Regions from separate parts of the Cellvibrio sp. QJXJ genome, predicted to be linked through region 1. Evidence: predicted binding sites of a transcription regulator. Region 1 holds the regulator's gene; each other region holds the start of a gene.
What was found. Region 1 encodes sigma-54, which starts transcription at its own class of promoters, with help from an activator protein. Its sites were predicted from a motif close to TGGCACANNNNTTGCNNT; they were not measured.

Region 1 (3,403 bases):
AGTCAGCATTATTCAGCGCCCCAGCCAGAGCGGCCAGTGTTTGTAGGTGCTCATCATGAGCATCTTCGGGCACTAACATGGCGAAGAGAATGTCCACAGGCTGGGAATCTATGGCATCAAAGTCAATCGGGTCAGCCAATGTCAGGAGTGCACCGATCGTGCCGCTGCAGTTTTCAACCCTGCAATGCGGAATGGCAATGCCGTGTCCTATACCGGTTGAGCCAAGTCGCTCGCGACCAATCAAACGGCGAAATAACTCATCGGCATCAATGCCAGGAACATCCTGTGCGATGGCGTTGGCCAGTAGTTCCAGAGCACGTTTTTTGCTGCCGCCTTCAACGGCACACAAGGTTCGGCCGGGGCTAATAAGATTTTGAATTTGCATGGTAGGAGGTGATTACCAGGAATCTCTCAATTGTTGAGGCAGTGAGCGGAGATGATCTCGCTGCCTCCAGGGTGGGTTAGCGATGACTGCGCATCTTTTCTTTGTGCTTAATTAATTGGCGATCCAGCTTATCGGCCAATGAATCAATTGCTGCGTACAGATCTTCGTGAGTGGCATCCGCAAACAAATCTTTGCCGCTGACATGGATGGTTGCTTCTGCTTTTTGAATCAACTTGTCGACGGAGAGGATGACGTGAGTACTGGTAATGCGATCGTGGTGGTGGCTCAGGCGCTCAATTTTGCTGCTGACATAGTCTTTCAGCGAATCGGTAACTTCCAAATGATGACCACTGATGTTTATTTGCATAGATACTTCCTCTCGATAGAAACAAAATGGTTGTGATCAGCACAACCTAACAGCTCGTCCGTGATTTTCTTCCGAATTTCGTATTTATAACCGGTTAATGATAATTAAATGGTTTTGCGCTCATTAGAGGGTGGAATATTCAGCGACTCGCGATATTTTGCAATGGTACGACGCGCTACCTGAATTCCCTGTTCCGCGAGCAGGTCGGTGATTTTGCTGTCGCTCAACGGTTTTTTGGGGTTTTCCGCACTCACCAACTTTTTAATAATTGCGCGAATCGCTGTTGAAGAGCACTCGCCGCCGCTATCGGTACTAACATGGCTGGAGAAAAAGTATTTCAGTTCGAAGATACCCTGCGGTGTGTGCATATATTTCTGGGTGGTTACCCGCGAAATAGTGGATTCATGCATCTCAACAATTTCAGCAATATCGTGCAGCACCAGCGGCTTCATAGCCTCGGGGCCGTAATCGAGAAACCCGCGTTGTTTTTCCACAATACAACTGGCTACTTTAAGCAGAGTCTCATTGCGGCTCTGTAAACTTTTCAGGAACCAGCGGGCTTCTTGCAAATTATCCTTGAGAAATGTGTTGTCGCTGCTCGAGTCCGCGCGCTTTACCATGGAGGCATAATTGGAATTGATACGCAGGCGCGGTGCAATTTCCGGGTTTAATTCAACAATCCAGCGGCCATCGCGCTTTTCAACGAACACATCCGGTACTACATATTCCGTGTCACCACTGGCAATAATATCGCCTGGGCGAGGGTTTAGGCTTTGGATCAGGGTGATGGCCTGGCTCAACTCGGCCTCTTTCAGTTTGGTGCGGCGCATTAACTGACGGTAGTCGCGACTACCCAATATAGGCAAGTAAAGTTTGGCGATTAATTTTGCCGAATCCAAAAAGGGTGTTTTGGGGTCAAACTGTTGTAACTGCACCAATAAACATTCAGATAAGTTTTGGCTGCACACACCGCAGGGATCAAACTGCTGCAGCCGGTGTTGAACTGCAACAACTTCATCCAGTTCCAGCTCTTCAAAATCGCCACGCATTCCTTCGAATATTTCTTCGATGGTAATAGACAGCATGCCGCTGGGTTCAACCGCGTCGATAATTGCCATCGCTAACACCCGGTCGCGATCTGACATGGGCGTTAAATTGAGTTGCCACATCAAATGATCATAGAGTGAGTCGGTAACGGCGCGACGACTTTCAAAATCATTGTCTTCATTGTCGTAGTTGCTGGAGCTGCCGGTTGATGAGGTTTGGTAAACATCGTCCCAGCTGGTATCTACCGGTAAATCGCTGGGAATCGAGTCGCTCCAGTCACCGCTGTCGGCGCTGAAACTATCGCCTTCACCATAGACATCGCTATCACCAAAGGATTCCCCATCGCTAAAGCTTTCGCCCTCGCCAAAACTTTCAGATTCGCCGTAGCCTGGTTCGTTGAAGTTATCAGCGGTTGATGACGAGAAATTGTCGCTGGCACTGAAGTCGGCGCTATTGTCGGTGCCGGATTCTGCAGCAATTTCCTGCTGGCGGGTGTAATCAATCTTATCGTCCGCGCTGCCTTCGTAATCGCTGCTGGTAGTTGCTGAGTCAAAACCTTCCTCAACTTCCAGCATGGGATTGGATTCGAGCGCTTCCTGGATTTCCTGTTGAAGATCCAGCGTGGAGAGCTGCAAAAGACGTATCGCCTGTTGCAGTTGGGGAGTCATTGTCAGCTGTTGGCCGAGTTTAAGCTGGAGAGATTGTTTCATTGTTGTAGCAACAAACCCTTATTTAACGCGGGATGGAAAACATCTGTTAGGTGGAGTTTAGTCAGGGTTTGCGCTTCAAGCAACATACTTAAGCAAGCTTTATGCCTAGTAGCCAAATAATATTACTTGTCAAGTTGTTTGTCGGGTAGTTAAAGAGTTTGTTGAACTTACAGGCGAAAGTGTTCGCCCAGATAGACTTCGCGGACTTTGCTGTTACTCAACACTGTATCGGCATCACCTTCGGCAATAATGTGCCCTTCGCTTACGATATAGGCAGTCTCGCAGATGTCCAAGGTCTCGCGTACATTGTGGTCGGTAATAAGAACGCCAATCCCGCGATCTTTGAGGTGACGGACTATTTCTTTGATGTCGTTAACCGAAATCGGGTCAACACCCGCAAAGGGTTCATCGAGCAGGATAAATTTAGGGTCTGTCGCCAGTGCGCGGGCGATTTCTACCCGGCGCCGCTCACCACCTGAGAGTGCCATGCCAAGGCTGTCGCGAATATGGGTGATGTGAAATTCGTTTAGCAGTGCTTCCAGTTTTTCTGCGCGTGCTTCCCGATTCAGGTCTTTGCGAGTCTCAAGGATCGCCATAATGTTATCGGCGACGGTAAGTTTGCGGAAAATGGATGCTTCTTGTGGCAAATAACCAATACCGGCACGTGCGCGTCCATGAATTGGCAGTTGGGTGATATCGCGATCATCAATTAATACGCTGCCATTATCTGCCGGTACTAAACCGGCGATCATATAAAAGCAGGTGGTTTTTCCGGCGCCATTAGGGCCCAGGAGCCCAACAATATGGCCGCTCTCTACTGTGATAGAGACATCGATAACCACTTTACGTTTTTTGTAGCTCTTGGCGAGGTGTCGCGCGTGCAAACTAGGCATA
Region 2 (3,403 bases), 1.6 Mb from region 1:
CAAAATGGCGTAATTTATCCATATCTTCCTGATTAAACCATTCGCCATCCATTACGGCACCGGCAAGGAAGGCGCCGACCATATAGTGCAAACCCGCCCAGTCGGCTGCGAGACCGCAGACTGCCAACCAGATAAAACCAGCGTACCAGCGGTCTTTCTCTTGAATCGCCACCATCAACTTGCGGAATAAGTAAGCAAGCACAGTAAAGCCCAGCAAAAACATACCCTGGCGACCCACACGCTCCCAATCCAGCAGAATCAACGCCAATACACCCCAGATGGCGATGTCGTCCAAACTGGCGTAACGCAAAATACGCTGGCCAATCGGTTGACGCAGGATTTCAAGCTTTTCCATCAACAGAATCAGAATCGGCAGCGCCGTTACTGCACAGGCCATGCCCACACCCAGAATAAATTGCCAGGTCATGCCCTTGGCACCAATCCAGCCATCGCTAAAGGCCATCATCGCCAGCGCTGCCCCACAACCAAACAGCAGCGGTGTACCCAGCGCAAGCCCAGCGGTGATGCTACTTTCCCGCTTGTAGGCCCAAGCTTTTTTCAGGTCGAGCTCGATCCCGGCAATCCACACAAAAATCATTACCGCCCACCAAGCAATACCGTTGAGCGATTTGATGACATCCGGGGTGAATACAAAGGTGTAGTACTCAGGAAAGGCTTTGCCCAGCACACCCGGGCCAAGCACTATACCCATGATGATTTGTACGACCACCAGGGGTGCCCAATAGTCAGTGCGACCGAGGCGCCAAATTAAAAAGGGCACCGTAAAAATGATTACCATGGCAATCAGGAATATTTCTGTTGTTGTCATTGCATGCATAACTAACCTTTTATTGTTCTGGGTAGAGTATTGGTTAAAAAAAGAGCGATAAACCCCCGGGCATATCACCTCGCCGTCGGTGTTACCCAATCGCGGCGCAGGCTACAAGGGAATTAGACGTGGAGCGAGGCGAACACCATAGAAATTGACTATCGACTTTTGCAGCAAAAATGAATGGCTTCACAGTGAGAATGCACGCACGCTAGTCAGCGACACGATTTGGTGCAAAGCAACCGCTTTTCTGTGACATGCCAAGAGGCATTCTTGATGCTAATATGGCGACACTATTCAACACAGCACACAATCGCACCACAATAGATCACTTAACAGAAATACCGCACCAAAATAGTGCTTATGGCAATATTTTTCAGGCCTCCATGACCCCAGGAGCCTTATTTTTAAAGGTGTGTTGCTATTTTATTTAAATGGCATATATTTTGCCCCTTTTCTGACACCCTAGTCTTGCCCCGCTCCCCTAAATGAGTCGCGAGTCCGGATGAAGTGGGGAAAATTTTCAGGTAAACGACCTTCGGCCGGTTATCTTGGTAGTTATAACTTTTCACAATCCGTAGCCTTCGGGCTATAACACTTGGAGGCATTCAATGTCTAAGACTTTAGACCTGATCAAAGAACACGAAGCTCGCTGGATTGATTTGCGCTTCACCGATTTCAAAGGTAAAGAGCAGCATGTAACTTTCCCTGCCCACGTTGTAAACGACAGTTTCTTCGTTGACGGTAAAATGTTCGACGGTTCTTCTATCGCTGGCTGGAAAGGCATTAACGACTCAGACATGATCCTGATGCCAGACGATTCAACTGCTGTTCTGGATCCTTTCTACGACGAAGCAACCATCAACATTCGTTGTAACATCGTTGAACCAGCCACCATGCAAGGTTATGACCGCGACCCACGCTCTATCGGCCTGCGCGCTGAAGAGTACCTGAAGTCTACCGGTCTGGGCGATGTAGCCCTGTTTGGTCCAGAGCCAGAATTCTTCATCTTCGACAGCGTTCACTTCCACAGCTCAATGGGCGGTGCTTTCTACAAAATCAAATCCGAAGAAGCGGCATGGTCATCAGGTGACGACGTTGAAGGTAAACACGGCCACGCGCCACGCGTAAAAGGCGGTTACTTCCCCGTTGCTCCAGTAGACTCACTGCACGACATCCGTGGCGCTATGTGTAACGCCATGGAAGCCATGGGCCTGGAAATCGAAATCCATCACCACGAAGTTGCTAACGCTGGCCAATGTGAAATCGGCGTAGGCGCTAACACTCTGGTTAAGAAAGCGGACGAAGTACAGATCCTCAAGTACTGCGTACACAACGTTGCTCATCAATACGGTAAAACCGCAACCTTTATGCCGAAGCCTTTGATCGGTGATAACGGTTCAGGTATGCACGTTCACCAGTCTTTCTCCAAGAATGGTAAAAACCAATTCGCGGGCGACGCTTACGCTGGCCTGAGCGAAACTGCTCTGTACTACGTTGGCGGTATCATCAAGCACGCTAAAGCCTTGAACGCTTTCTGTAATGCGTCTACCAACTCGTACAAGCGTTTGGTTCCAGGCTTTGAAGCTCCAGTAATGCTGGCTTACTCTGCCCGTAACCGCTCTGCCTCTATCCGTATTCCTTACACTGTTGGTGAAAAAGCCAAGCGTATCGAAACCCGCTTCCCTGATCCAACTGCTAACCCATACCTGTGCTTCGCTTCATTGCTGATGGCCGGTATCGACGGTGTTCTGAACAAGATTCATCCGGGCGAAGCAGCGACCAAAGATCTGTACGATCTGGAGCCGGAAGAAGAAGCAGAAATCCCACAAGTGTGCTCATCTTTGGAAGAAGCTTTGGCCTCTTTGGAAGCTGACCATGACTTCCTGTTGGCTGGCGGTGTGTTCTCTAAAGACTTCATCGATGCTTACATCGACCTGAAGAAACAAGAGATCCAACGCGTCAACATGACTCCGCACCCAGTAGAATTCGAACTCTACTACTCAGTGTAAAAGTCAGGGCTGCTTAGGCAGCCTCGTCAGACCTCAAAAACCCGCATAGCCTGGCTTGCGGGTTTTTTCTTACCCGCTTTTTAGCCATTTCTAACGAGATCGATATGCGCCCAGTCACACTCGATACGATCTATCAAATATTGAACACAAACTGCATCAATTCGTACTGATCATTGCTAGATAATGCCCTTACTGACACAAAAAACCTCTAGCGCCTGATCTTGCTTAACCATTAACCTTAAAAGGAATCGATGCAATGAGCCAACTTACCCGCTTCGCTATCGGCATGACCATTCAGAGATTATTCTCAAGCCAGATGTATAAAGGCTGGCAACTCTTCCATGTGAGCGCTGTATTAATCCTTGTTATGACCGGCCTGGCGGTAGCGATGCAGCCGGATCTGGTAGAGGGGTTACGCAGTGCAATCCGCGCTACAGCGCGCTCCTCTTTCGTGTTATTCATCGCCGCATTTACGGCTTCTGCTTTCGCCGTACTAACACCATCCCCCTTCACCAAAGCTCTGGTGCGTGAGCGGCGTTTTATTGGTTTAGCCTTTGCTTTT
Region 3 (3,403 bases), 940 kb from region 1:
TGGGCGATGATTTCGCCAGCATATCCAACAGCTTTTGCACGTCCTCGTGGCCGAGCAACTCAAAGGTATGCTGCTGCAGAATTTGATTGAGATGCGTCGCCACCACCGTACTCGGGTCAACCACGGTATAACCCAGAGTTTGCGCCTGCTCGCGTTGGTTAGGGTTGATCCAGATGGCATCCAACCCAAAGGCGGGATCTTTGGTTTTTAACCCCTCCAGCGAACCAAAAACCTGCCCGGGATTAATCGCCAATTCACGATCTGGGTAGACATCAGCCTCGGCCATGGACACACCCATCAGGCTAATGCGATAACCCGTGGGGTTAAGGTCAAGATTGTCGCGAATGTGCACCGACGGAATAAGGAAGCCCATTTCCTGCGACAGTTTTTTGCGAACACCTTTGATGCGACCCAGTAATTCGCCACCCTGGTTTTTATCCACCATCGGAATCAAGCGATAGCCAACTTCCAAACCGATCACATCGACAGGCTGTACATCGTCCCACCCCAACTCGGGCGCCTCGGGAGTACCGGCTGGCAATGCGGGCGTCATACGCTGCGGCGCAATGGTCGCCCCACCCTGCCCACCGCCTGGTGCATCACCAGCCAAGCGAGTACCTGCGGGAATAAAAGAATTGTCCTCAACGGCTGCAGGCTGCTGTTTACGCCAGTGGATGTAATAAGCAAGGCCGACACAAATAGAACCCAAACCCAAAAAGGCAACGTGCGGCATACCGGGAATCAACCCCATCACGATCAGCATGATTCCCGAAACAGCTAAAGCTTTAGGGGCCGCAAACATCTGACTGACTACCTGCGCCCCCATTTCATGGGCACTGTTAACGCGAGTCACCAAAATCGCCGAGGCTACCGACAGCAACAGTCCGGGAATTTGTGCAACCAGACCATCGCCAATAGTGAGGATGGTGTATTTTTCAAAGGCTTCGCCAAATGGCAAATCATGCTGGGCCATACCAATCGCCAAGCCACCAAAAATATTGATAAACATAATCATGATGCCTGCAACCGCATCACCGCGAACAAACTTGCTCGCACCGTCCATCGCGCCGTAAAAATCCGCTTCGGAAGAGACTTCCTGACGACGGGTACGCGCCTGATCCTGATCGATCAAACCCGCGTTTAAATCCGCATCAATCGCCATTTGTTTGCCGGGCATTGCATCCAGGGTAAAACGCGCACTCACTTCGGAAATACGGCCCGCACCCTTGGTTACCACCACGAAGTTGATGATCATCAAAATGATGAACACCACAATACCCACCGCCAAATTTCCGCCAATAACTACATGACCAAAAGCTTCAATTACTTTCCCCGCTGCATCGCCTCCGTTATGACCTTCAAGTAAAACTACGCGAGTGGAGGCAACGTTCAAGCCGAGGCGCAACAGGGTGGCAATAAGAAGAATCGCGGGGAATGCGGCAAAATCCAGCGGGCGCATGGCATACACAGACACCAGCAACACAACGAGCGCCAGGGCAATATTGAAGGTAAAAAACATATCCAATAGCAGCGGCGGAATCGGCAAAATAATCATCGCCAACAGCATCATTAGCAAAATGGGAATTCCCAAATTGCCACGCCCCATACCGCGCAATGAACCCAGCGCGGCTCTGCCGTTGAAGTTATTCAGTTGGTTAAACGATGGTAAGGCCATAAGCACGGATTCTTGACGGTGAAATCATTTACCTGTGCTTATCGCAAGAAGTGTACCGATTCATAACAATTGCTTAAAAAAGTACAACGATAAAAAGTGCAGCGATTAATCCACCTCACCCGAGGCGTTGTAACGCAAGTCGCGCGGGACGTTGATGTTGCGGGGGTAAGCGGGCCTGTCGCCCTTGCCTTTGCGGTAATTGCGCAGCTGGAATACGTATGCCAATACCTGGGCAACTGCGAGGTACAGGCCGGAGGGAATTTCCTGATCCACTTCGGTGGTGTAGAAAATCGCGCGCGCCAATACCGGCGACTGAATAATTTCAATATTGTGCGCTTTAGCGATTTCGCGAATTTTTAGCGCGGTGTGATCGCCACCTTTGGCAATCATCAGTGGCGTTTCCATGGTTTCGGGGTCGTATTTTAACGCGACCGAAAAGTGTTCCGGGTTGGTGATGATCACATCGGCTTGCGGCACATTGGACATCATGCGGCGCTGCGCCATTTCGCGCTGCAATTGGCGAATACGGCCTTTGACTTCAGGTTTACCATCCGTATCTTTGGATTCGTCTTTTTGATCCTGCCGCGACATTTTTAATTTTTTGTTGTATTCAAAAATCTGAATCGGCACATCAATCGCCGCAATCGCAATGGTAGTCGCGCAGAGTGCAATGGTGGCGAGGATAGATATTTCCAATGAATGAATGATGGCGACATTGGTGCTTTCATCCACCAAGCGAAACATGTCTTGCGCAAAAAACTTCAGGATAAAAATAGTGCCGCCCAAAATAACCAGTACTTTGGCAAGCGCTTTTAATAATTCAATGAGGGATTTCACCGAGAACATCCGCTTGATACCCGCGATAGGGTCCATGCGGTTGAGTTTTGGCTCCACGGCTTTGGTGCTGTAATTCCACCCACCCAATGCGATAGGGCCAACAATGGACGCAACAAGTAATAAAACCATTAAGGGCGCAATACTAAACAGGCCGTCGTAAATAGCCGCCGCAAGGTGGGCGATCATGGCATTGGGGTCGTAAATAGCCGCGCGCGTGAGGGTAAAACTTTCACGGCTAATGCCAATCAGTTTGTTGCCCATAAATTCTGCAAAAACATACAGGCCTATGGCCGCCACCATTAACACTGCCGTAGTAGTAAGGTCGCGCGAGCGGGGAACCTGCCCCTCTTCGCGCGCCTTCTCAAGTTTTCGGGCACTGGCCTCTTCCGTTTTTTCCTGGCTGCTGTCGTCATCTTCGGCCATAGGTTGCTCCTATAAAACCCTAAGGGGCAGCCCCTAAGGAGTTAGTGCCAAAGTACGCAGCACACCTATGCCCTCTTCCATAATGTCAAAATACACTGGCAGGAAGTTGGCGAAGGTAAACCACATTAAAATAAAACCGAGAATAAGCGTGATGGGAAAACCCACCGTAAATACGTTCATCTGTGGTGCTGAGCGGCTCATCACACCAAATGACATATTTACAATTAATAGCGAGGTAAACAGTGGCAAGGTAATTAACAGGGCCGCACTGAATAACCAGGAACCCATACCCACAATAGTCGCAAAGTGCGCACTATTTATACCCGCACCACCGATAGGAAACGTAGTAAAACTATCCACCATTAATTGCAAAACGACTAAATGGCCATTAACACTGAGAAATAGCAACGTGGACAAGAGCAAATAAAACTGCGACAAAATAGTCACGCTCACGCCACTGGAGGGATC

Region 2: a site for sigma-54 is predicted at 1,265-1,282, ahead of glnA (type I glutamate--ammonia ligase). Genes of this name have one in related genera too.
Region 3: a site for sigma-54 is predicted at 1,716-1,733, ahead of flhA (flagellar biosynthesis protein FlhA). Genes of this name have one in related genera too.

What each region holds. Positions count from the first base shown of each region.
Region 1 covers NZ_CP101662.1:2,023,928-2,027,330, reverse strand. The annotation lists gene ptsN (PTS IIA-like nitrogen regulatory protein PtsN) at 1-385, opposite strand, end outside; gene hpf (ribosome hibernation-promoting factor, HPF/YfiA family) at 462-752, opposite strand; gene NNX04_RS08805 (RNA polymerase factor sigma-54) at 857-2,509, opposite strand; gene lptB (LPS export ABC transporter ATP-binding protein) at 2,677-3,402, opposite strand.
Region 2 covers NZ_CP101662.1:3,673,608-3,677,010, reverse strand. The annotation lists gene NNX04_RS15900 (cation:proton antiporter) at 1-838, opposite strand, end outside; gene glnA (type I glutamate--ammonia ligase) at 1,441-2,841, shown strand; gene NNX04_RS15890 (ferric reductase-like transmembrane domain-containing protein) at 3,098-3,403, shown strand, end outside.
Region 3 covers NZ_CP101662.1:1,080,529-1,083,931, forward strand. The annotation lists gene flhA (flagellar biosynthesis protein FlhA) at 1-1,675, opposite strand, end outside; gene flhB (flagellar biosynthesis protein FlhB) at 1,781-2,935, opposite strand; gene fliR (flagellar biosynthetic protein FliR) at 2,969-3,403, opposite strand, start outside.